One region of the Paenibacillus sp. FSL H7-0714 genome, then DNA from elsewhere that is predicted to be linked to it. Evidence: riboswitches for the same ligand, from Rfam matches in the RefSeq annotation. Region 1 holds a riboswitch; the other holds the start of a gene.
What was found. Region 1 has a riboswitch for cyclic di-GMP ahead of NST34_RS22490 (thiamine pyrophosphate-binding protein). Riboswitches for the same ligand answer to the same signal wherever they lie in the genome.

Region 1 (10,947 bases):
GCGGCACTTCTGCACGTAGCTTCTTTTATGCGACACCGCGTTGATCTACTATTATCACATGTTTTTTCTCTACTAGTTCGTGAATCTTCAGGTATTGTGGATTGCCCAAAAAGGCGTCCTCGACATATAAAGCTTTTCAACTTTAAGGGGGATAAGAAACCATGTTTAAAGTATTAGTATCGGATCCAATCAGTGATTTGGGCATTCAGCAATTGATGGACGCAGAAGATGTAGTTGTTGACAAAAAAACAGGACTCAGCGAAGACGAACTCATTGCAATTATCGGTGAATACGATGGTCTCCTTGTCCGCAGTCAAACTACTGTAACAGACAAAATCATCGAAGCAGGAAAAAATCTAAAAGTAATTGGTCGTGCAGGTGTTGGTGTAGATAATATCAAACTGGATGCTGCAACAAAGCGTGGTATTGTTGTGATCAATGCTCCTGATGGAAATACAATTACGACTTGTGAGCATGCTTTCGCAATGATGATGGCTCTGGCCCGTCATATTCCACAAGCTTATGCAAAAACAATCGGTGGAACCTGGGATAGAAAAACATTCGTAGGTGTAGAGCTTCGCGGCAAAACTTTAGGTGTACTCGGAATGGGCAGAATCGGTAGCGAAGTGGCTAAACGTGCTAAAGCTTTCGGTATGGAAATTCTTGCTTTCGATCCTTTCCTAACAGCTGAACGTGCTGAAAAGATGGAAGTTAAATTGGCTTCCGTAGACGATGTTGTTCGCGGAGCAGACTTCATTACTGTGCACACTCCACTTACTCCGGAAACACGCCATATGATTTCTCGCCCGCAATTCGAAGTGATGAAAAAGGGAATGCGCATCATCAACTGTGCACGTGGTGGTGTAATTGATGAAATGGCATTGGTAGAAGCTATAGATAGCGGTATTGTTGCTGGCGCTGCGTTCGACGTATTCGAGAAAGAGCCGCCGCAAGCAGATCATCCTTTCCTGTCTCATCCAAAAATCATCGTGACTCCTCACCTTGGCGCTTCTACGATTGAAGCTCAAGAAAATGTGGCGATCGATGTTTCGGAGCAAGTGTTGCATATTCTGCGTAATGAACCGTTCATTAACGCGGTCAACATTCCTCCAGTGGCTCCAAGTGTAATGAATAAGCTTCAACCTTACTTCACGCTTGGGGAAAAACTGGGCAGCTTTGTTACCCAAATTGCAGCTGCTGCTATCCGTGAGATCCATGTTGAATACGCTGGTGATCTTTCGGATGTAGATACCCAACCACTAACCCGCTACATTGTAAAAGGTGTGCTCTCCCGCCACTTTGCAGAGGACGTTAATATCGTAAACTCCATGCATTTAGCGAAAACACGCGACGTGAACGTAGTAATAACTAAAGCTTCTAAAACTAAAGGCTTTACCAACCTGATTACTGTTACTCTAAAAGCTGATCGTGACCAAGAGTATCTTGTTGCCGGCACCCTGCTGCAAGGTTACGGAGAACGGATTGTTCAAGTGAATAAGTTCCCAGTTGATATTGCTCCTGAAGGTCATCAAATCTTTGTATCCCATAACGACAAAGTAGGGATTATCGGACTCGTGGGTACATTGCTTGGTGAGAACGATGTAAACATCGCTTCCATGCAAGTGGGACGTAAAATTGTTGGGGGCGCTGCAATCATGCTGCTGACCGTTGACAAAGCCGTTCCTAAGCAAGTCCTTGTGAAACTCGCTGGTTTACCAGAAATTAACACTGCTGAAGAAATCATCCTTCTTTAATCTATAATATAGAAAGGCCATTCCAGAATGTATTGGAGTGGCCTTTCTTATATTTTACGAATCTTTTTCTTCCTATATTATGAACGAAGGGATTATCCTTCCATCAATATCTGTAAAACCATATTTTTCAGCAAGCTTTCCAACCTGCTGTGGCTCACCGGACATAGACATAACCTCTAGATCAGCGGCTAGTGCAGTCACTGCTCGACCAATATATGTCGTCGATTCACTCATTTTCAGTTCCTCAACTTCTTGCCAATGTTCCTCATCTGTATTCATGGCTTCTAGAACCGCTTCTGTTCTCATCCATCCAGGTGAAAGTGGCATAACCGCAATGCCGTCATCCTTTAACTCCTTCGACAATCCGAAAGCCATACGTAAAAGTGCATTTTTAGAAAGATCATAATAAAAGTTGCCTAAATATTTATAATGATCCCAGAAGGTTGTATGGATAATTAGACCACCAGTTTTTGCCATGCGCATGAAGGGAATTGCGTAATAATTTGTGATCATCTGTGCTCTCACACCGGCATTAAACATATTGTCCCAATGCGCTGTAGGTAGCTCCCAAAAAGGCTTCTGCTCGATAGCTAAATCATTGCCTCCCCATACGTTGTTAACTAAGATATCGAGCCGCCCCTGCTCTTCAGCGATCTGACGGATCACTGCTTCTGTTTCTTGATCCTTCGTATGGTCACATCGTATTACCGCACCAGAACCTCCACTCTCTTTTATTTCTCTAAGTACGCTATCTATGCTCCCCTTAATATGTTCTGTGACGGATACATCTGTGGTTCTCCCTGTAATATAGACAAAAGCGCCTCTTCTTGCTAATTCTAAAGCGATCCCCCTCCCAGCACCTCTGCTGCTCCCGGTGACCAATGCGACTTTCCCTTTCAATGTCATAGCCCTCAACCCTTTCCACCTGAATTCGGATTTCAATATTCTGTGAACATTCCTTACGTTTTATAAGTATAGCCCGTATATATGACATCAACTGACATATATAATATAATCATAATTTAGAAATGATTAATGGTGATCGTCTAATCAATAATTCGAGGAGGTACAATAGCCTAATGAGAGCCGACCGTTTGTTATCAATATTACTTCTGTTGCAAAATCGTGGAAAAATGACTTCTAGAGAATTGGCCCAAACACTCGAGGTATCAGAACGAACTGTGTTTCGTGATATGGAAGCATTAAGTGCTGCAGGAATACCCATTTTAGCTGAACGTGGTCGTGAAGGAGGCTGGATGCTAACTGAAGGGTACCGAACCTCCCTAACGGGAATGAAGCCACAAGAGATTGGTTCACTGCTTCTGTCCGCTGACGCATCTATAATGAAGGATCTGGGGATACAAGACGACTACTCTTCCGCTCTTCTCAAACTAGAGGCTGCATCCTCACATCGACTTAGTAACCCAGCAAATTACCTAAGCGAGCGTATTCATATTGATGGCGCCAGTTGGCATCCTTCGGATGAGACTTATCCGTTCCTTTCTGTACTGCAGAGAGCACTTTGGGAGGACCGTAAAGTAAAAATCACTTATCTCCGGAGCAACGAGACAACGGTCCGTTTCATTGAACCTCTTGGGTTAGTTGCAAAACGCGGAGTATGGTATGTCGTAGCCAAAAGCAAAGATGAACTACGAACCTTTCGTGTGTCCAGATTAGTTAACGTTGAGGAGACACATGAGTGGTTTAAAAGACCTGATGACTTTGATTTAAAACAGTACTGGGAAGAGTCCACCACGGCCTTTAAAGCAGCACTGCCAAAGTATCAAGTAAAGCTAAGGGTTAGAACATCTGTCTTAAAAGAATTACAGCGAGAAAGATTCGTCACTGTCCAATTGATAGAGCCAACAAGCAATGCAGAGTGGGTGAACGTAGATGCCGAATTTAATACGATCGAGTCGGCCTGCCGGATAATCCTTTCTTTTAGTCCCTCGGTTATTGTACTTTCACCGCAAGAACTTTTAGAGATGGTAAAGTCTGCTATCGCAAGAATTTCCGCTATTTATGAGGATTTTTGACACGAAATCTAAAGAACTACTCCGAAAAGAAGATTTATGTCAGTTCTTACTATAGACCAATCACCTTTAAATCCCATATAATAACACCAATACATAATATTAATAAGGAGGACATTATACCAATGAACTGGATGCATAAACTTCCGTTAAAACAAAGAATTGTTGCCGGATGTTACCTCGTTGCCGCACTATTTGCCATCCCTGTTTTAGTTACTTTTATGATCTTAGGCAACATTATTTTGGGTATTGTTCTAATCGTTGTTCTTGCTGCTCTAACCTTCCCAGTGGCCCGCTTTATCGAGAGAACGCTTACATCTTCTTTTGATGACATCGCGAATGTATCTCATAGTATTTCAAAAGGGGATTTTACTAGTAGAGCCGATGAGAACGGGTCTATGGGGGACGTAAGTCGTTCCTTTAATACTATGATTGACAAGCTCAAGAAGATTTTGACAGAAGCATCACAAATCACTCGTCAAGTTATGGATGCAAGCCGTGGAATCGAAGATAAGAATCAGAATTTGAAAATTGTCATGGCACAGGTAGCCTCTTCGTCTAACGAGCTAGCTCTTGGTGCAAATGAAATATCTACGGATATCGCTGAAATGACAGAATCCATTAAAGATATTGAGAATAAAGTATCCAATTATACGAACTCAACGAAAGAAATGAACAGACGTTCAATACATACATTAGAACTAGTTGAACAAGGACGGCAGTCCGTTGATACTCAAGCTGAAGGCATGCGCAAAAACATCCAGGCTACTCAAAAAGTAGCTGATACTATCGAAGCCCTGTCTCATAATGCTCGCGGAATTACGATGATTACAAAAACCATCACAGAGATCGCTGAGCAGACCAACCTCTTATCGCTGAATGCCTCCATCGAAGCAGCACGCGCCGGAGAGCATGGTCGAGGATTTGCTGTAGTCGCACAGGAGGTTCGTAAACTTGCCGAAGAATCAACGGCTTCAACGAAGGAAGTCTTTGGCTTAGTTCGGAGCATCGAAACTGATATCAAACAAGCGATCGACAATATCGCTATCAACGAAGAAGTCGTACAGGTACAGAATGAGATGATCACTCAATCTGCTCATATCTTTGCTCAAATTGTGCAAAGTGTGCAGTATATTACCGAGCAAATCTCTTCCTTCTCTGCTGAAAGTGATCTGATGTTGGAAAGTGCCTTGAAAATCTCAAGTGCAATAGAGAATATCTCTGCAATCACACAGCAAACCGCTGCCGGCACCGAGGAAGTATCCGCCGCTATGAATGAACAAATTAATGCCCTGCAGTCTGTTGCTGAAGAAACTGAGAAAATGACACAGGCTGTGTTTAATCTACAGAAGACTATCCATATTTTCAAGTTTTAAGTCACTTGCAAAAATATATAAACAAGTCCAAAAACTCCTCCTAAGTTTTGACTTAGGGGGAGTTTTTTTATATCTATTATTTCATAGGTTGGACAAGACTTTCGTCAAAATTCGAGTTAATTTGCGAAAATATATTGACAAAGGTACTCTAGGAATATATTGTAAAGGAAAATTCTTCTTATAAATTTTAAAATTAATATTGGCAAAATCTTCGAAAGAGGATGACGCAAAACCATGGATCTACAGCCTCATTTTTAATCAGAGGCCATGACTGCCAGGTTGCAGAAAACCAAGACGACTGAACAATTGTTCAGTCTCTATGGCGATTTATGCCACCAACCTGTGCCCTAATTCAGAGCACAGGTTTTCTAATGTTTGATTTTAAAATAACAATCAACTTGTGAGGTGTATTTTTTGAAGACAGTCGCAGATTACATGTCGGAAGCACTACGGAACCTAGGTGTTACCCATTCCTTTGGTATTATTGGGAAATCCATTTGTCCTATTGTTCTTAAAATGGTAGATTACGGTATTGAATTTATTCCTGGGAGACATGAGTCCAGTTCCGGCTTCGAAGCAGCCGGGTATGCGCTTAAAACTGGAAAACTAGGTGTAGCTTTTGGTACTTCAGGTCCTGGTGGAACAAACCTATTAACTGCAGCAGCACATGCTAAGGCTAACAACCTACCTGTCCTATTTATTACTGGCCATCAATCTATTAAAGAGCTTGGAATTCCCCAATGTCAGGACTCTACTTCTTTTCTAGCTGATTTAGCTGATATGTTTAGACCTGCCACCTTATATAGCAAGCTTATTGAACGTGGAGATCACTTTAACACAATCTTTAATCATGCCATATCCATTGCTTTGAGCGGTAATCGTGGTCCAGTTCACCTTTGTATTCCCTTTGATGTACAAACGGAATTGCTAGAGGAATGTAATATTGTAATCCCTGAACGCGAATCACTGGTTAGCCATGCTAATATCGACCGTGTACTTGATGCTATAAATAACTCTAAGAATCCAATAATTATCGCGGGTAAAGGCGTTAACCGCTCAGGAGCACATAGTGAGCTAATTCAATTAGCGGAAACATTTAATATTCCTGTAGTTACATCTCCAGGTGGTAAAGGGGCTATAGCTTGGGATCATCCACTCTATCACGGTCCAATTGGAGTAGGCGGTTGTACCCATGGGGATGACTTGCTGAATCAAAGTGATCTATTTATCGTTCTCGGGTCACGTTTAAGTGATATGACTATTTGTAATCTTAAAAGGGAAAATCATCCTGCAACATTAATTCAGTTTGATAGCGATCCGACTTTTGTCGGAAAAATATTGTTCTCTAAAACGATTCCAGTGACTGGAGATCTACGGGACAATCTAGTTTACTATCTCAATAATATTGACACGAACAACATCACAAAACGCGAAGCACCGACAAATTCCGATTATACCGAAGAGCCTCCGATTTTACCAAACCTTTCACTTGCATCGGTCTTGAGTACGATGAGTGATTTGATTCCTTATAACAGCACAGTCTTTGTTGATGATGGAAGTCACGGTTTCCATGCTGCGAAATGGTACAAGGTTAAGAAACCGGGCAGTTTTGTTTTCGATGCTTACTTTGCTTGTATGGGTAATTCCATCGGAATGGCGATTGGTGCAAAGGTTGCTGCTCCAGAAGAAACGATCTTCTGCATTACAGGAGATGGCTGCTTTATGATGCTAGGCGCAGAGATTAACGCTGCTGTCTGCAAGGATATTCCTGTCATATTCATTGTTGTGAATAATAAACAGCTAGATATGGCTCTAAAAGGTATGGAAAAAACTACAGGACGTATTGACGGAACTATCTACGAAGTCCCTATGGATGCTGTGAAATTCGCAGAATCACTAGGCGCTAAGGGTTACAAATGTGAGACAGCGGAGGAGTTCGAAACAGCCATCAAGGATGCTGTTGCCATCAACCGTGTTGCCGTCATTGAACTGCTAACAGACCGTGATGAGGTCCCTCCGACTGCTCACCGTACTTTGAACCTAAATTAGGAGGTCACTTATGAAAGACAATGTAAACAGTGGTCTGAACCACTTCACGAATCTCTCTGGAGACTACGGAGCTAAAGCACTGGCTCCGATTAAAGAACATTTCCCCGATTTGGCTGAATTTATTATGGGGAATGCCTACGGCGATATTTTTCAACGCAACACAATCGAAGCTGACTGGAAGGAAATCGCAGTTATCTCTGCCCTGATTTCGATGGGTCAGTTTGATCAATTGGGTGTTCATTATGTCATGGCTCTTCGTGTGGGAGTTACTGTAGAACAACTCAAAGGTATTCTATTACACTTAGTACCCGCTATAGGGGCACCTAGAATCATCACCGCTTTTAATATTCTTCTCGAAACGATTGAAGAAATAAAGTAACTATTTTCAGTAAAATTAAAATATCGGGAGATGTTAACGTGGGACAGTTTATTTTAAAGACAGACACTACTAAAAAAGTAATCAATATTGAGCTGGAAGGAACATTTTCTGAAGAAGATGGTCTGAAATCTATCCAAGCTTATCAACAAACTATTAATCCTATCACTCCAGCTGACTATGAATTACAAATCGACTGCAGAAAGCTAAACGTAACTGCACCTGATGTTGTGCCTCTTTTGGAAGGTTGCTTCGTAATGTTTAAGAATGATGGATTTGTAAAAGTAAATCTAACCCTTGAGAATAACCCAATTCTTAAAATGCAGCTTGCTCGTCTGGGTCGTAAAGCAGGACTAGATAACATCGAGATCATTTCCACCGTTACAGCTTAATTCTTCTTATAACTAAAAAAACTATAGAGTTTTTCAGGAGGATTCATTCATATGACCGGAATTCGTATTCAAGACATTGATATCTATCATCCTAGTAATAAAGTTGGTAACGACTTTTTTATTAAGCATTTTGACGAAAAGGGTATTGATATCCGAGGTCTACTGACCACTTTAGGTCGTGATACGCGCTATAGCATTAAGAATGAGGAAGAAAATTCTCTTACGATGGCTTTTGAGGCTGCCAGTAATGTGTTGGATAAAAATGGTCTCACTGGCGCTGATATCGATCTTATTGCCTATGCAAGTCAAACTCCTGAATATATCTTTCCTACTAACTCTTTAATGATTCACCGTTTAATTAACGGCGCATCCCATACAATTTGTATAGATAGCAACGCTAACTGTGCAGGTATGACTGCTTCCGTAGAACAGGTGAGCCGTCAAATGCAAGCCAATCCTAGAATTAAACGTGCTTTGGTCATCGGATCCGATTATGTAGCACCTCATGCAGATAAGAATGATCCAGTCTATTATGCTAACTTCGGTGATGCAGCTGCGGCAGTCCTTCTTGTGCGCGATGATAATGCGGTAGGCTTCATTGATTCTGTCTATCAAACAGACACATGCGTTTACGGCAACTCCATGTTCCCGGCTGAAGGCTTGGCTAATCTGGGTAGAAAAGGCGTCGCGGCTGGAGAATTCAATGTGAAATTCATTCCATTTGATGATTCCATTTGCGTAGATGCTGCTTCTGAATCGATTCGCACGCTTCTATCTGATAACAACATAGCGCCTGAATCTATTAAAGCGGCCTGTTTCTCACAGCTTTCACTGCCTAATATCGTTGGTGTTTGTGAAAAAGTGGGTATTGATCGTGAGGTTGCGGTTTACATAGGTGATGAATTCGGATACACCTCAACCAGTAGCCCGTTTATCGCTCTACACAAAGCTATTACTACAGGAAAGATCGAACGCGGAGATAAAGTTCTGTTCTGGACAGTGGGCGCTGGATGGCAAAACGTAGCATTTGTTATTGAATATTAAGCGTCACAACCTAAAAAGCGGCAGGCCAAGGATTATCCTTAGCTTGCCGCTTTTTAGGTTGATCTGTTCTTTAGGACTCGCTGGCAAAGGATAACCCCTTTTCAGTGAGCGCACGCCGTAGTACATCAATCCCTTTTGGTCCCATCCCATGGAGCTGCAGAAGCTCTGACTCAGTGAGCATACTGATTTGGTGAATCTGTGTATACCCAGCACCATGAAGTGCTGTAAGTGCAGGCTTAGATAGTCCACTCGGTAGATCAGATTCTGTTCCATTAAACATAGACATATGCATCTCCCTGATCACTGATATCTTTCATGTTTTTCCCAGCCCATGGTACGCGCTACAGCGTCTTTCCAGGCGTTGTAACGTCGTTCACGCTCATCTATACCCATTACAGGTGAAAAGACCCTCTCAGCTTTGTTAAAGCTTTCTAGCTGCTCTCTTGTCCAGACTCCTGAGGTTAATCCAGCCAGAAGTGCTGCTCCCAGCGCAGTCGTCTCCGCATATGTAGTTCGAGTAACTTCACTACCGAGGATATCAGACTGGAACTGCATCAGCAAATCATTACGAACCGCTCCACCATCTACACGAAGTCCGGTCAATGGCATGCCTGCATCTTTTTCCATCGCCCCAATTACATCTCTAGACTGAAATGCTAATGACTCTAACGTTGCTCTTACCAAATGCCCCGAGGTGGTTCCTCTAGTTAGACCGAAGACTGCTCCACGTGCATACATATCCCAATAAGGGGCACCTAGTCCAGTAAAAGCAGGTACGACGACAACCCCTTCACTGTCCTCTACTTCCCGTGCTTTGTCTTCCGAGCCTGCCGGTTCCGTTATGAGTCCTAACCCCTCCTGAAGCCATTGTACAGCCGCTCCGGCTACAAACACACTGCCCTCGAGTGCATAATAGAGTTCATCCCCCATTCCCCAAGCTACAGTGGTCAACAACCCATGACTGGAGACTACAGCTTCTGTACCTGTATTCATCAGAATAAAGCATCCAGTTCCATATGTGTTTTTGGCACTGCCAGGTTCAAGACAAGTATGTCCAAACAAAGCAGCTTGTTGATCCCCCAATACAGAGTGAATAGGTATTTCTGTCCCGAACCACTGCGCGTCTGCTGCTCCAAATTCACTACCGGACATCCTCACTTCTGGCAGGATGGAGCGTGGTACACGAAGCTCCTCCATTAGCTCTTCGTCCCAGCAGCGCTCATGTAGATTATATAGCATCGTACGCGATGCATTAGTTACATCAGTAGCATGTACAGCCCCGCCAGTAAGCTTCCAGATTAGCCAGCTGTCTACTGTCCCAGCTAGTAGCTCGCCATTATTCGCCCGCTCTCGTGCGCCGTCTACATGATCAAGAATCCAGGAGAATTTTGTTGCAGAAAAATAAGCATCCACAACGAGTCCCGTCTTGCTAGCAATGAGTCCCTCTACCCCCTTACTCTTGATCTCTTCACACAGCTCTGCAGTACGTCTGTCCTGCCACACAATCGCAGGATAAATCGGATTGCCTGTTGCTCTATCCCAGATCAGGGCCGTTTCCCTCTGATTTGTAATTCCAATGGAATATATTTCCTGAGGCGTTATCCCGCCCTGAGTAATCGCATCTCTTGCTGCTGCAAGCTGTGACGCCCAGATTTGCTCTGGGTCATGCTCCACCCAGCCAGGGTGTGGGAAAGATTGTTTAACCTCATATTGCCCTTGTGAGACGATTCTAGCGTCCTCATCGAACACTATGGCTCGTGAACTGGTAGTCCCTTGGTCTAAAGATAAAATCATTTGATGGCCTCCCAAGCATAAACAATGAGATATGTTCCACGATGAACAAGATTAATGTGTTTGTTTCAACAAAAAGCACCTCTGCTGTCAGAGGCGCTATCACACATTGTGTTTGGAATTACTGTTTTT
Region 2 (10,947 bases), 2.7 Mb from region 1:
GGGATACAGAATAAACAAAGACCGAAACAAATACTTCTGAATATCATTCGTATATTGATAGTAGGAGTAGCTATTCTCCGGGTCCATATCCAGGAACTCTTTGACTTGATTGTAAGACAGGATGGAGTCGCTAGCCTTTTCATAATTTTGCAAATACAAATCCGTTTGATAGGACGCGCTTCGGATGACTTGGGCAATGGACTTCTCTGAAGATTTATCCAGCTCAGCCGAAGCCTGAAAATAGGAGATAAATCCAACCATGGACAAGGAAAGAAGAATAACGGTCAAAAAGGAGGCAAACAACTTGTTCGACAGACTTTTTCTCATCAATCTATCCCCAGCTGGTTGCGATACTCAGAAGGAGCCAGCCCGGTAAACTTCTTAAATGTCTTCGTAAAATGGGGATGGTCTGCATACCCGACCTCATAGGAAATATCGGTTATCCGAAAGCTTGCATCGGCAAGCAACCTTTTGGCCTTCTCCATCCTACGTTTGATGCGGTAATGTACAAAGGTCTCTCCCGTCGAGTGTTTAAACATCTGGCTGAAGTAAGAGGCATTTAGACCAAGTACTTCCGCCACCTCCTCGAGCGATACTTCCTGGGCGAGATGCTTTTCGATGAATGCTTTAGCTTCCTCTATCGGATCCTTCGCTTTGCCCTTGCGCTTTCTACGGAGTTCTTCCAATATAGTTGCTGACGCTTCTGCGAAGCAGTGGAATAACTGTTCAGGTCCAGCTGCTGCGGACAAGTCTAACACGCTTTTACCGGGTATGACCGAATTGACAAGGAGCTTCTTCACGAGCAAGGCGTAGCCCTCTTCCAAAAGCTCTTTTTGCTGACTTCGGCTCATCTTGCGCTGGAGGAAGTCAGTTTCCCATTCCTGAAGTACAAGGTACAACCTCTCTTTATCCAAGGTCCAGATGGCATCATCCATACGCATGACCCATTCATCAATCTTAGCGACAGAAACAAAACTCTCCAGCTTCTTTCTATACGCTTCCAGTTTGGCGATCACATTTTGAAGGTTCACTTTGCTCACGGGCTTCAGGAGATATTCTTTCACTCCATAAGACACACATTGGCGGGCGTATTCAAAATCACCGTAACCTGAGATAACAACGGTTTGAATATCCGTTTCCATCTCCGACAACCGCCGGCATAACTCCAGTCCGTCGACTTTGGGCATGCGGATATCTGTAAAAAGAAAATCCGGCTGTTCCTCCATAATGAGCTGAATTGCCTCTTCGCCATTCTGAGCAAGTTTGATATTATACGGATGCTCGCTGCATTGCTGGATCATGATAGACAGTCCCTTTCGAATCATGGGCTCGTCGTCTACGATTAATACACATCTCATCCATGGATACCACCTTCCGATTCGTCTCGCTTAACGCGTTCCTATTCTACCACACTATATTAGATCAGGATTTGACGGATCCGACCATCATTCCTTTAACAAAATGGCGTTGAAGAAACGGATAAATCATGATAATCGGAATAGTAGCGACAATGATAACAGCCATTTTAATGCCCTCAGGTGAGGTGTGGGCCAAAGAACTATAAACTGAGGAAGCCGGATCAATGCTGATATCGTCCGTCTCGAAGAGCTTCTTCAACATCACCTGCAGAGGCCATAAAGAAGGCTTGTTGATATAATACAGAGCGCTCATGTACGTATTCCAGTGCCCTACGGCGTAGAAAATCCCCAATGAGGCCATTACCGGTTTGGATAATGGCAGTACCATATTGACAATGATCCGCAGCTCACCACACCCATCGATTCTGGAGGAATCTATCAGCTCCTGAGGTAGCTGCATGAAGAAACTTCTCATCACGAAAAAGTTAAAAGCGCTGATGGCGCCCGGAATCATAAGTGCCCAAAGGGAGTTCATAAGACCCAAATTTTTGATCAGGATAAAGTTTGGAATAAGAGGGGCACTGAATACCATAGTGAACAATACCATCATGACAATATATTTGCGTCCTACGAATTCCGGCCGTGACACCGGATAAGCGAGAGACGCTGTCGCAATCAGATTGATAGCGGTGCCCAGCACCGTAATATAGACGGAGACACCGAACGCCCGCCAAATGGAATGATCGCTGAAAACGTACTGATAATTGATCGCCGTAAAGTCCTTTGGCAGCAAGCCTACCCTGCCATTAATAATTGCTTCAGAGCTGCTAAAGGACTGGGCAATCACATTCAGAAACGGCAGAAACATAGCCAAAGCGAGAGCGGTTAGAAACAATAGATTGAACACATTAAATAGATTCTGGCCGCGAGTATAGCGTACTCTCATCATCCCTACCTCCATAAAGAGCGATTAATACAGCGATTCACCGGTTGTTTTTTTGCTCAAAATGTTGCCGATGAGCACCAGAATGAGTCCAACTACCGACTTGAATAGCCCCACTGCTGTTGTATAACTGTATTGCTGAGACAGCAGCCCCGCCTTATAGATATAAGTGTCCAGAATCTCCCCGTTCCCAGTATTAAGCGCGTTCAGGAATACCCATACCCGCTCGAAGCCAAGATCAAGAAATCTCCCGATATGGAGAAGGAACAAAATCATAATCGTCGGTATCAGTGATGGAAGTGTAATGGCTAAGGTTTGTTTCCAGCGCCCGGCTCCGTCCACTTCAGCAGCCTCATACAGATCTGGATTTATTCCTGCCAGCGCGGCCAGATAAATGATCGTACCGTACCCGGAATCCCTCCAAATGCCGGAACTGATCAAAATCGTGCGAATATATGAATTTTCACCAAGAAAATAAATCGGTTCGAAGCCGAAGGCTTGTAAAACCTGATTCACAATCCCTGTTCCTGGGGAGAGGATACCCAAGGCGATACCGCTCACAATTACCCAGGACAGGAAATGGGGCATATAAACCACCGTTTGCAAAAACCGTTTGTAAAACACAAGACGGATTTCATTCAGCAGAAGCGCAAGCAATATTGGAGCCGGGAAGGCAAATATGAGATCATACAAGCCTAGCAGAATCGTATTGCTTAAGATTCTTCCGAAATCCTGGTATTGAAACATCGTCCTAAAGTGCTCAAGCCCTACCCATTCACTACCTGTAAAGCCTTTAAAAATGTTGTAGTTCTGAAACGCAATCACTGAACCGGCCAACGGCAAGTACTTGAAAATGATAAAATACAAGATCCCGGGAATCGCGATCACATAGAGTGCTCTGAATTTCCACATGTTTGAGAGCAGTGACCTTCTCGTGTCGGCTTTGTAGTTAATAAGGTCAATCCCGGTTAACTTAGCCTTCATAACCGTTTCCTATAGGTCCTTTTTTCAGCAGGTTCGCTGGAGCATTCTCATCTAAGGGAATTTCTTGAAATTCGACGGTAATAAACCGTTCCTCCCGTTCAATAATTCGGGATAACTCCCGTGTGAATACAGTAACGATCTCCTCCTTCTGCTCACTCGTTCGGCCTTCGTACATCCTAATCTCAATATGTGGCATCAGCTTTCCTCCATTTCCTCGAATAGTGATTGAATCTAACCTCATTCTACCTGCAATAAAGCGCTTGCAATATGGATTTTCTATGAGTAAGCTTGTGTTTTCTTTAGGGTATATCCAGTAATAATCGAGCTGGAATTCAAGCGAGCCCCTAAAAAAAGCAGCATCTCTACCGTAATCTATGGTAGAAATGCCGCTTTATCATTTTAGATTTTTAATTACTATTTTAATACCCCATATAACTTTCCAAACCCGCTGGATCTATAATGAGCATTTGCTTGTTTCCGATTAGCTCAATAAGACCTGAATCTTCAAACCTTGAGAATTTTCTGCTAATAGTTTCGCGGGTGACCCCAACATAACTGGCCAGCTCTTCACGAGACAACGGAAGGTCAATATGAATATGAGTGCCACGCTGCTTACCATATTTGTCGCTGAGTTCCATGATCATATAAGCAATTCGTATTTCGGGATCTTTGGTCGCCAGGCTTTGCGCCAGATTTTCCGTATGGGCTAGTCTTTTGGTCACACTCTTCAGTAGTCTGAGCGAAATATCCGGATTATCCCTCATCAGCTGCTCCATATCCGTTCGGGTCAGCATGCAAATGTTAGTGTATTTCAGAGCATAAGCACTGAAGTTACTCAGCTCATCGCTGTTAAAAATGCTCAGTTCCCCGAAAAAGTCTCCATTCGTCAAGATGTGCAAAATTTGTTCCTTGCCCTCAGGAGTTGTTTTGGATAATTTAACATGCCCTCGCTGAATAATGTACAGCGTATCTGACGGCGCCCCTTCCAGAATTAAAGGTTGACCTTTAGTAAACTTACGATGCTTGATCATAGTGCTGATCCGGGAGAGATCGTCATCGCTTAACGCAGCAAAAATAGGCACCTTGCGGGTACAAGGTTCAGCAGCGTATTGGCAAGAATACTCCTTCATAACTGTCCCCCCTGTTGTTCATTTTTTTGTACAACTCCTACTTTCCTTTAGGATACAGAAGTTTTTTTATCTTCAACCGGCGCAAAATGACTGGTATCTTCACCGCATACCGGACAGACCCAATCTTCAGGCAAATCTTCAAATGCAGTGCCTGCAACAACATCCTCATCGGGATCGCCTAATGCCGGATCATAGATATAACCACAGGGTAGACAAATGTATTTTTTCATCTTTATCATCTCCTAAAAAGTTAATAGTTTAGTTCAACCTGGTTTGTACTTCAGCCATGATCTCCTCGATGCTACTCCCGTTAACATCGATCCCCTCAAGGGAGATGCCATACTCTACAGCGGTTTTATACCCAAGAGAAGCAGCTGCACCTTGCCAGGATATCGCACCGATCATTGTGTTATCTTTCACATAGATACGCGTATACGCCCCATTGTCATCTCCGCTTACCGCCGTACCGCAACACTGTTCATCCACGTTGCCTATCGAAAATAAAGAGATACCAAAGGCGGTAAACAAGGTAACCGGAACAGCTCTACGATACGCCGTCAGATTGGCGACCATATTACTGCCGGCAATCCTGCCCTGCTCAATCGCTCCGCCCCACAGTCCTTCCACATGCCCGTTAATTTCAGCCACATCTCCGGCTGCATACACATGCGGATCATTTGTTTGCATTTGTTCATTTACGATAATGCCCTGCCGGACTTGAATATTCGAGCCACTTACCAGTTTCGTATTCGGTACAATACCAATAGAGTAGACTACATGGTCACAGGAAAAATGAGATTGGTCGTGCAGCGTAATTCCGGTAACATACTCAGTTCCTGTTATAGACGCTACATCAGCTCGAAGAATAACCTTCACACCTGCTTGTTCAAGGTTCTCTTTAAGGAGCTGTGAGGATTTCTCATCAAGCTGCCTGCCCATCAACCGGTGAAAAGCTTCGATCACCGTTACCTGATATCCAGCTTCATGCAGCGCCCAAGCGGTTTCGATTCCCTGCACTCCCCCACCGATTACGGCTACATGGCTGCCATCCTGCAGGTTTTCTTTCAATCTGTCCGCGTCGTTCATATCCCGGAGGGTATGAACATTGTTCAGGGCGAAGCCCTCAAGGGAGAGTGCACGATTCTTCGCTCCCATACACAATAAAAGCTTATGATAAGAAACACTCTGCCCATCTTCTGTCACAACTATTTGCCGGTCCGGGTGGACAGAACGGATTCGGGTCGAGGTTTTTACGGAGATACGGTTATCGCGGTACCATTTTTCCTTTTTAATCAGCACCTTCTCACTGTGCAGGTCGGTAAACAGCCCTTTGGTCAGCTTAATCCGGTTATAGGGCAGTTGACTTTCCTCCCCGAGGATCGAAATTTCCGATTCTGCGTCTTGATCACGGATGGCTTTGGCGGCATGGACGGCGGCTACTCCTCCGCCAACAATAACGTAATGTTTTGTCATCCTATGTTCCTCCTCCCTAAAATGAACTCAGCAGCAAATCCGAAACAAATTCAGCCGCATTTTTAATTTTTTGAACTTTCTCAGGCTCTTTCGGGGAAAATCTGATTCGTACAGGGAACTCTACATGTGTCATCCCCGTGGTTTTAATAACCTCAGATGTGCTTTGCACCGTCATGTTTGTTCCATTCAGATAATCCTGAATGACTTCAATGGCTTCACCACTCCAGCCGTAGGAGCCAAAGGCTGCAGCAAGTTTACCTTCCAGATTCATATTGTGCAATTCTTTCAAAATGTTCTCCAGGTTCCCAATCATGTCCGCGTATTTAGTGGAGCTGCCAATAAAGACCGCGTCCGCTGACGTTATGCTGTTCAGAATATCAGTGGCACTACTTTTATCTGCATCCCAGACCTCTGTCTCTATATTATTTTCCTGCAAGCAATCCTGTATGATTTTGGCCATCTTCTTGGTACTGTTTTTGATGGTGGTATATACGATGGTTGCCTTTTTTCCTTGCGTCGTTTCACGGCTCAATGTGGCGTACATCCCGATATATTTACGTATGTCCTTCCGGATCACAAACCCATGGGAAGGAGCGATCATCCGGATCTCAAGATCCTTAACAGCCTCTAACAGGGTTCTTACATATCTTCTGTGAGGATGAATAATTGCTGCGTAATAGCCCTGGAAATCTTCCGTAATATCAAACCCGGCTTCATCGCTGAATAGATTCTCCACCGCAACATGCGTGCTGAAAATATCACAAGGAAATAAGATTTGATCTTCGATACAATAGGTGATCATCGTTTCTGCGGTATGGAGATACGGTGTTTCTTTAAACAGCAGCGTTTTCCCGCCAATATCCAGCTTATCTCCGTCTTTAACCACCAGGAAGTTCCGGCTATGAAGCTTGTACATTTCCTGCAATTCGGGAACAGCAATCTCGGTGCATACGATCGTGGCATTTGCAGCCTTGGCAGCGAGAGCTGCCAGTCCACCAGAGTGATCAGGCTCTGTATGATTAATTACAATGTAATGGATATCTAGAAGATCAATCATTTCACCCAGACACTCGGCATATTCACGTCCGAATTCCATATCTACGGTATCAATGACAGTTGGTTTACCTGTTTTTAATAAATAAGAATTATAGGTAGTTCCTTTTGCCAGAATCAGGCGATGAAAAGGAACATGACGGTTATCAATTTTGCCTATCCAGTAAATATCCTCGGCGATTTTCTTGAATTGTGTACTCATTTCTATAACCTCCAATGTTTGATTGATAATGTTTATCAACAACCATATTTTATTATGGCTGCCAAACAAAAAAGAGGATTTGAATCAAATTATGAAAGTTTGAAAAAAATGAATACCTTTAATTTAGACGATCTAAATAAAGTGATTATGCGTTGGGTCACATTTTAAATAAAAAGCCACACAAATGTTTGCACTTCGCCTTAAAGAAAGAATAACCCATAACAACTTTATGCCATATCCTAATGAAAATAATAAAAAGGTGGATATCCATGACTGAAATACAAATAGCTGCTGTGGGAGATCTAATGGTCAAACGTTATATTATTTCGGATGCTAAACAGCCTGATGGAACCTATTCGTTCAGCCCCCTGTTTGCAAAAGTAGCTCCTTATCTGAAACAGGCTGATTTGACGATTGGCAATCTCGAAACCACCTTTGCTGGAAGTGGCCCCGAATGCCGGAAAAGCCCACGATCAGGCGGTCCGATATTCAAATGTCCAGACGAACTGGCCCCTGCACTTAAGGAAGCCGGATTCGACGTATTAGTAACGGCCAACAATCATTGCATGGATTATGGTGCCCCGGGTCTGGTTCGGACGTTACGAGTTCTGGACCGTAATGGAATCGACCACACGGGAACAGCTAAATCATTAGAAGAATCCAAGAGAACGCTTATTAAAAACGTCAAAGGAATTACGATTGGCATCCTCTCCTACACAGCAGGAACCAACCGAATTCCTATACCAGTGAGTAAGCCATGGCTGGTTAACCGGATATCTACGCCCAAGATCATTCGGGAGATTCGAGATTTAAAAAAGAAAGTCGATCTAGTCTTGCTTTATCTGCATTTCGGAAGCGAATATCGTTACACTCCAAACAAGAGGCAAAAAGAGCTGGTCAATCTCTTCTTTAAAAATGGCGCCGACATCATACTGGGGTCTCACCCACATGTTCTTCAACCGTTAGCGCTTCGTGGAAAAAAACAATTCGTTATTTACTCATTGGGGAATTTTGTTTCTACTAAATTAATGAATATTCCTTATACACAAAGCGGTATCATACTTACGCTTAAAATAAAGAAGGATGAAAAAGGAAACACGAGTATAACTAACGTAGGTTACATCCCGACTTGTGTAGATCGAAGAATAAAAAGCGGCAGGAAAATTACAGAGATCATCCCCATCCGCGACGCATTAAAGAGAAGCGCCACCGACATAAAAACAGAGCGGCGAAATCTCATGAATCGAATGTTGAAACATACGACAACAATCTTAAAGAAGGAATAGAAACGTTATTAAAATAGAGAATACAGCAAAAAGCGCTGTTCTACAGAACAGCGCTTTTTGCTCAATATGAAATCGACCTTATTATTCTAGTTCGGCCGGTTTTACAATGGTTGTACCTTTGTTATTCTTGGAATATTTAGCTTCGATTTTCGTGTTGTATGTATCTTTTTCTCCGTCACTTGTCAGTACATAACTCAGATCGACTGTCAGCTTTTCCGTTTGCCAGGTCTTAGTATTGACGAATAATTTCCAAGTTACGCTTTTAGGTTGAACAGTCTCTCCATCCCAGAGGTTCTCCTGGTCATAGAGTTTGATTATTCCCTTAGCTGCTGTCGGATCAGTTACCGTGAACTGCAGGACAGTCTGTGCGCCAGCAGTGCTGACTTTCATAGATTTTTTATAATTTTTAACCGAATCAAGCATGGAAACAGGATCGTATTGACCTTTGGAGTAAAAAGAATCCCACTCCATCTTCTCCAGTGCAATCCAATACTGTGCATCGGGATCGATTGGCTCGCCGTCATCGTCGTAACCTTCATCTTCAGATTCATCGATCAGTTCACTTCCGTCTACAAGATAGTAAAACTCCTTGTCATTGGCATATAGACTGTACGATGTTTCTAAAAGACTACTATCAACGGTGCCAGCTGCAGCAAAATTCGGCAGTCGATTAATATCCAGCTTCAGTGTGTTAGTGTTGCTGATACGTACCCCACCGCTCTGAATATCCTGTTTTTTGATCACATCTAAGTGAAAATTCTTTATTGCTTTAGAGGCCGCCGTTACTTTGCTAATCATTTGATCCGCGGTTACTGCTGTTGTGGTAGCTGCAGACACGACTTCAGGATTAGACATCCATCCGATCGTTCCGGACAGCAATAAAGCACCTACTGCCAAACTAGTGCCTATTGTTTTGAAAAAACTGTTCATGTACTTCCCCTTTCGGCCCCTTGCGATAATGTAACGCCGTATAGGTCGAAATAATAAAAGAGCTCAAAATAGACTACATATTCTTAGAGCTATCCTTTATGCTTCATAAGACATCCCTATGGCGGCCTGGCGATCATTTCCTTCTGTAGAAAGGCTTTAGACCCATGGCTTTGTGTCATCATCTTTCGATGATTTTACCTTTAACGCGGACATTCAATTAGTTTTAATTAGCTTACGGACGCATGTCCCACCGCTAATTTTATCATGGTTATAATTACCTGTAAACGACTTATCTTCCATTCAAATTCGCTATGATGCTCAGAAGAAATACTTCACTCAAAATGAAAAATGAACGATTACATACGCTTATAAGTCTTATTAATGAGAACAGCAAAGACAGGGGGTGCAGCAAAATGTGTGACCGAGAAATTTTCGAGCTCTATAAAGAACAAGTATATTATTTTTGTTACTACTTAATGAAAAATCAGGCAGATGCAGAGGATATTTGCCAAGAGGTATTTGTAAAGGTTATCTTAGCGGATAAGTCTAAGGTAAGAAACTTGAAATCTTGGATTTTACGAATTGCTTCGAATGAGTGCCACAGTGTGATTAAAAGGCGTAAGACGGGGTGGATGAAAGAAGTACGTAATTATTTACTATCCAGGTCTGAGGAATCAAACCCTGTAGAAAAACGGTTGGATCGACAGGAAACTAAAAAAGAATTACAAGGGTTATACAGTCAGCTTCCCGACAAAATCAGAATGGTAGTAGTCCTTCGTTTTATAAACGAATTGACTGTACCCGAGATCTCTAAAGTTATGAGCATACCCGAAGGAACTGTAAAATCCAGACTGAACAAGGGACTTAAAATACTAAATAGAATGGGTGGAACTCAACTAAAGGAGCTGAGTAGTAATGAATCTGTATATTGAAAAAGATAGACATATTCCCCGACCGGATTATGATTTGATGTGGACTACCATTGAACAAGAAGCATATAAACGTCAAAGAAATCTGAATGCCTCCCAGAATACTCCTAGGCCTAATAAAAAGGTTGTTCCTATCAGCATCGTCTTCTCTTGCCTCTTACTTGTCGCCATTCCTGTATTCGCTAGTATGACGATTAATTGGGATAAAATTGGTGGGCGAAGTGTGAGCAATGCATTAAATAACGGCATCGGTCAACAGTATAATCTTCAAGCTTCCAGTTCAGGAGTAACAATGAATTTGAACGGTGTTGTAACTGACGGAGAAAAAATGAAAATGCTGTTATCACTTGATACTAAATCTGATCTATCCCAATATACTGGATTTGCTACAGAGGAAAACACCATGACTAGTGAATCCGGTGCCAAGGCAAAGGTATACGGTTATTTAGAATACGATCCTGAAAGCCAGAAACTCATTGGAGTATATGAGACACCTGATACATTAAAGGATGATAAAAAGGACTACAAGTTTGAAGCACGGAATCTCATTTTTTACCGTAATCAGAATATTCCCTTACAATCTAATCATCAAGCAGGGGATACAATCGATACTGGAGTTAAGCAATATCCAAGCATTCAAATCGAATCCGTTCGACATG

Region 2: it holds a riboswitch for cyclic di-GMP, as region 1 does, so the genes downstream of both, NST34_RS10225 (DUF6612 family protein) here and NST34_RS22490 (thiamine pyrophosphate-binding protein) in region 1, are expected to answer to the same signal.

What each region holds. Positions count from the first base shown of each region.
Region 1 is NZ_JBBOPT010000001.1:5,015,890-5,026,836, forward strand. It holds gene serA (phosphoglycerate dehydrogenase) at 162-1,754, shown strand; gene NST34_RS22475 (SDR family NAD(P)-dependent oxidoreductase) at 1,827-2,660, opposite strand; gene NST34_RS22480 (helix-turn-helix transcriptional regulator) at 2,834-3,790, shown strand; gene NST34_RS22485 (methyl-accepting chemotaxis protein) at 3,913-5,163, shown strand; cyclic di-GMP riboswitch class I at 5,355-5,450, shown strand; gene NST34_RS22490 (thiamine pyrophosphate-binding protein) at 5,569-7,212, shown strand; gene NST34_RS22495 (carboxymuconolactone decarboxylase family protein) at 7,223-7,591, shown strand; gene NST34_RS22500 (hypothetical protein) at 7,630-7,980, shown strand; gene NST34_RS22505 (3-oxoacyl-[acyl-carrier-protein] synthase III C-terminal domain-containing protein) at 8,032-9,024, shown strand; gene NST34_RS22510 (DNA-binding protein) at 9,095-9,310, opposite strand; gene glpK (glycerol kinase GlpK) at 9,325-10,818, opposite strand; gene NST34_RS22520 (ATP-binding protein) at 10,937-10,947, opposite strand, start outside.
Region 2 is NZ_JBBOPT010000001.1:2,353,599-2,364,545, reverse strand. It holds gene NST34_RS10275 (sensor histidine kinase) at 1-327, opposite strand, end outside; gene NST34_RS10270 (response regulator transcription factor) at 327-1,358, opposite strand; gene NST34_RS10265 (carbohydrate ABC transporter permease) at 1,423-2,307, opposite strand; gene NST34_RS10260 (ABC transporter permease) at 2,329-3,285, opposite strand; gene NST34_RS10255 (tautomerase family protein) at 3,275-3,481, opposite strand; gene NST34_RS10250 (Crp/Fnr family transcriptional regulator) at 3,705-4,415, opposite strand; gene rd (rubredoxin) at 4,463-4,645, opposite strand; gene NST34_RS10240 (NAD(P)/FAD-dependent oxidoreductase) at 4,674-5,888, opposite strand; gene NST34_RS10235 (FprA family A-type flavoprotein) at 5,905-7,143, opposite strand; gene NST34_RS10230 (CapA family protein) at 7,413-8,429, shown strand; gene NST34_RS10225 (DUF6612 family protein) at 8,511-9,359, opposite strand; cyclic di-GMP riboswitch class I at 9,477-9,568, opposite strand; gene NST34_RS10220 (RNA polymerase sigma factor) at 9,773-10,291, shown strand; gene NST34_RS10215 (DUF4179 domain-containing protein) at 10,275-10,947, shown strand, end outside.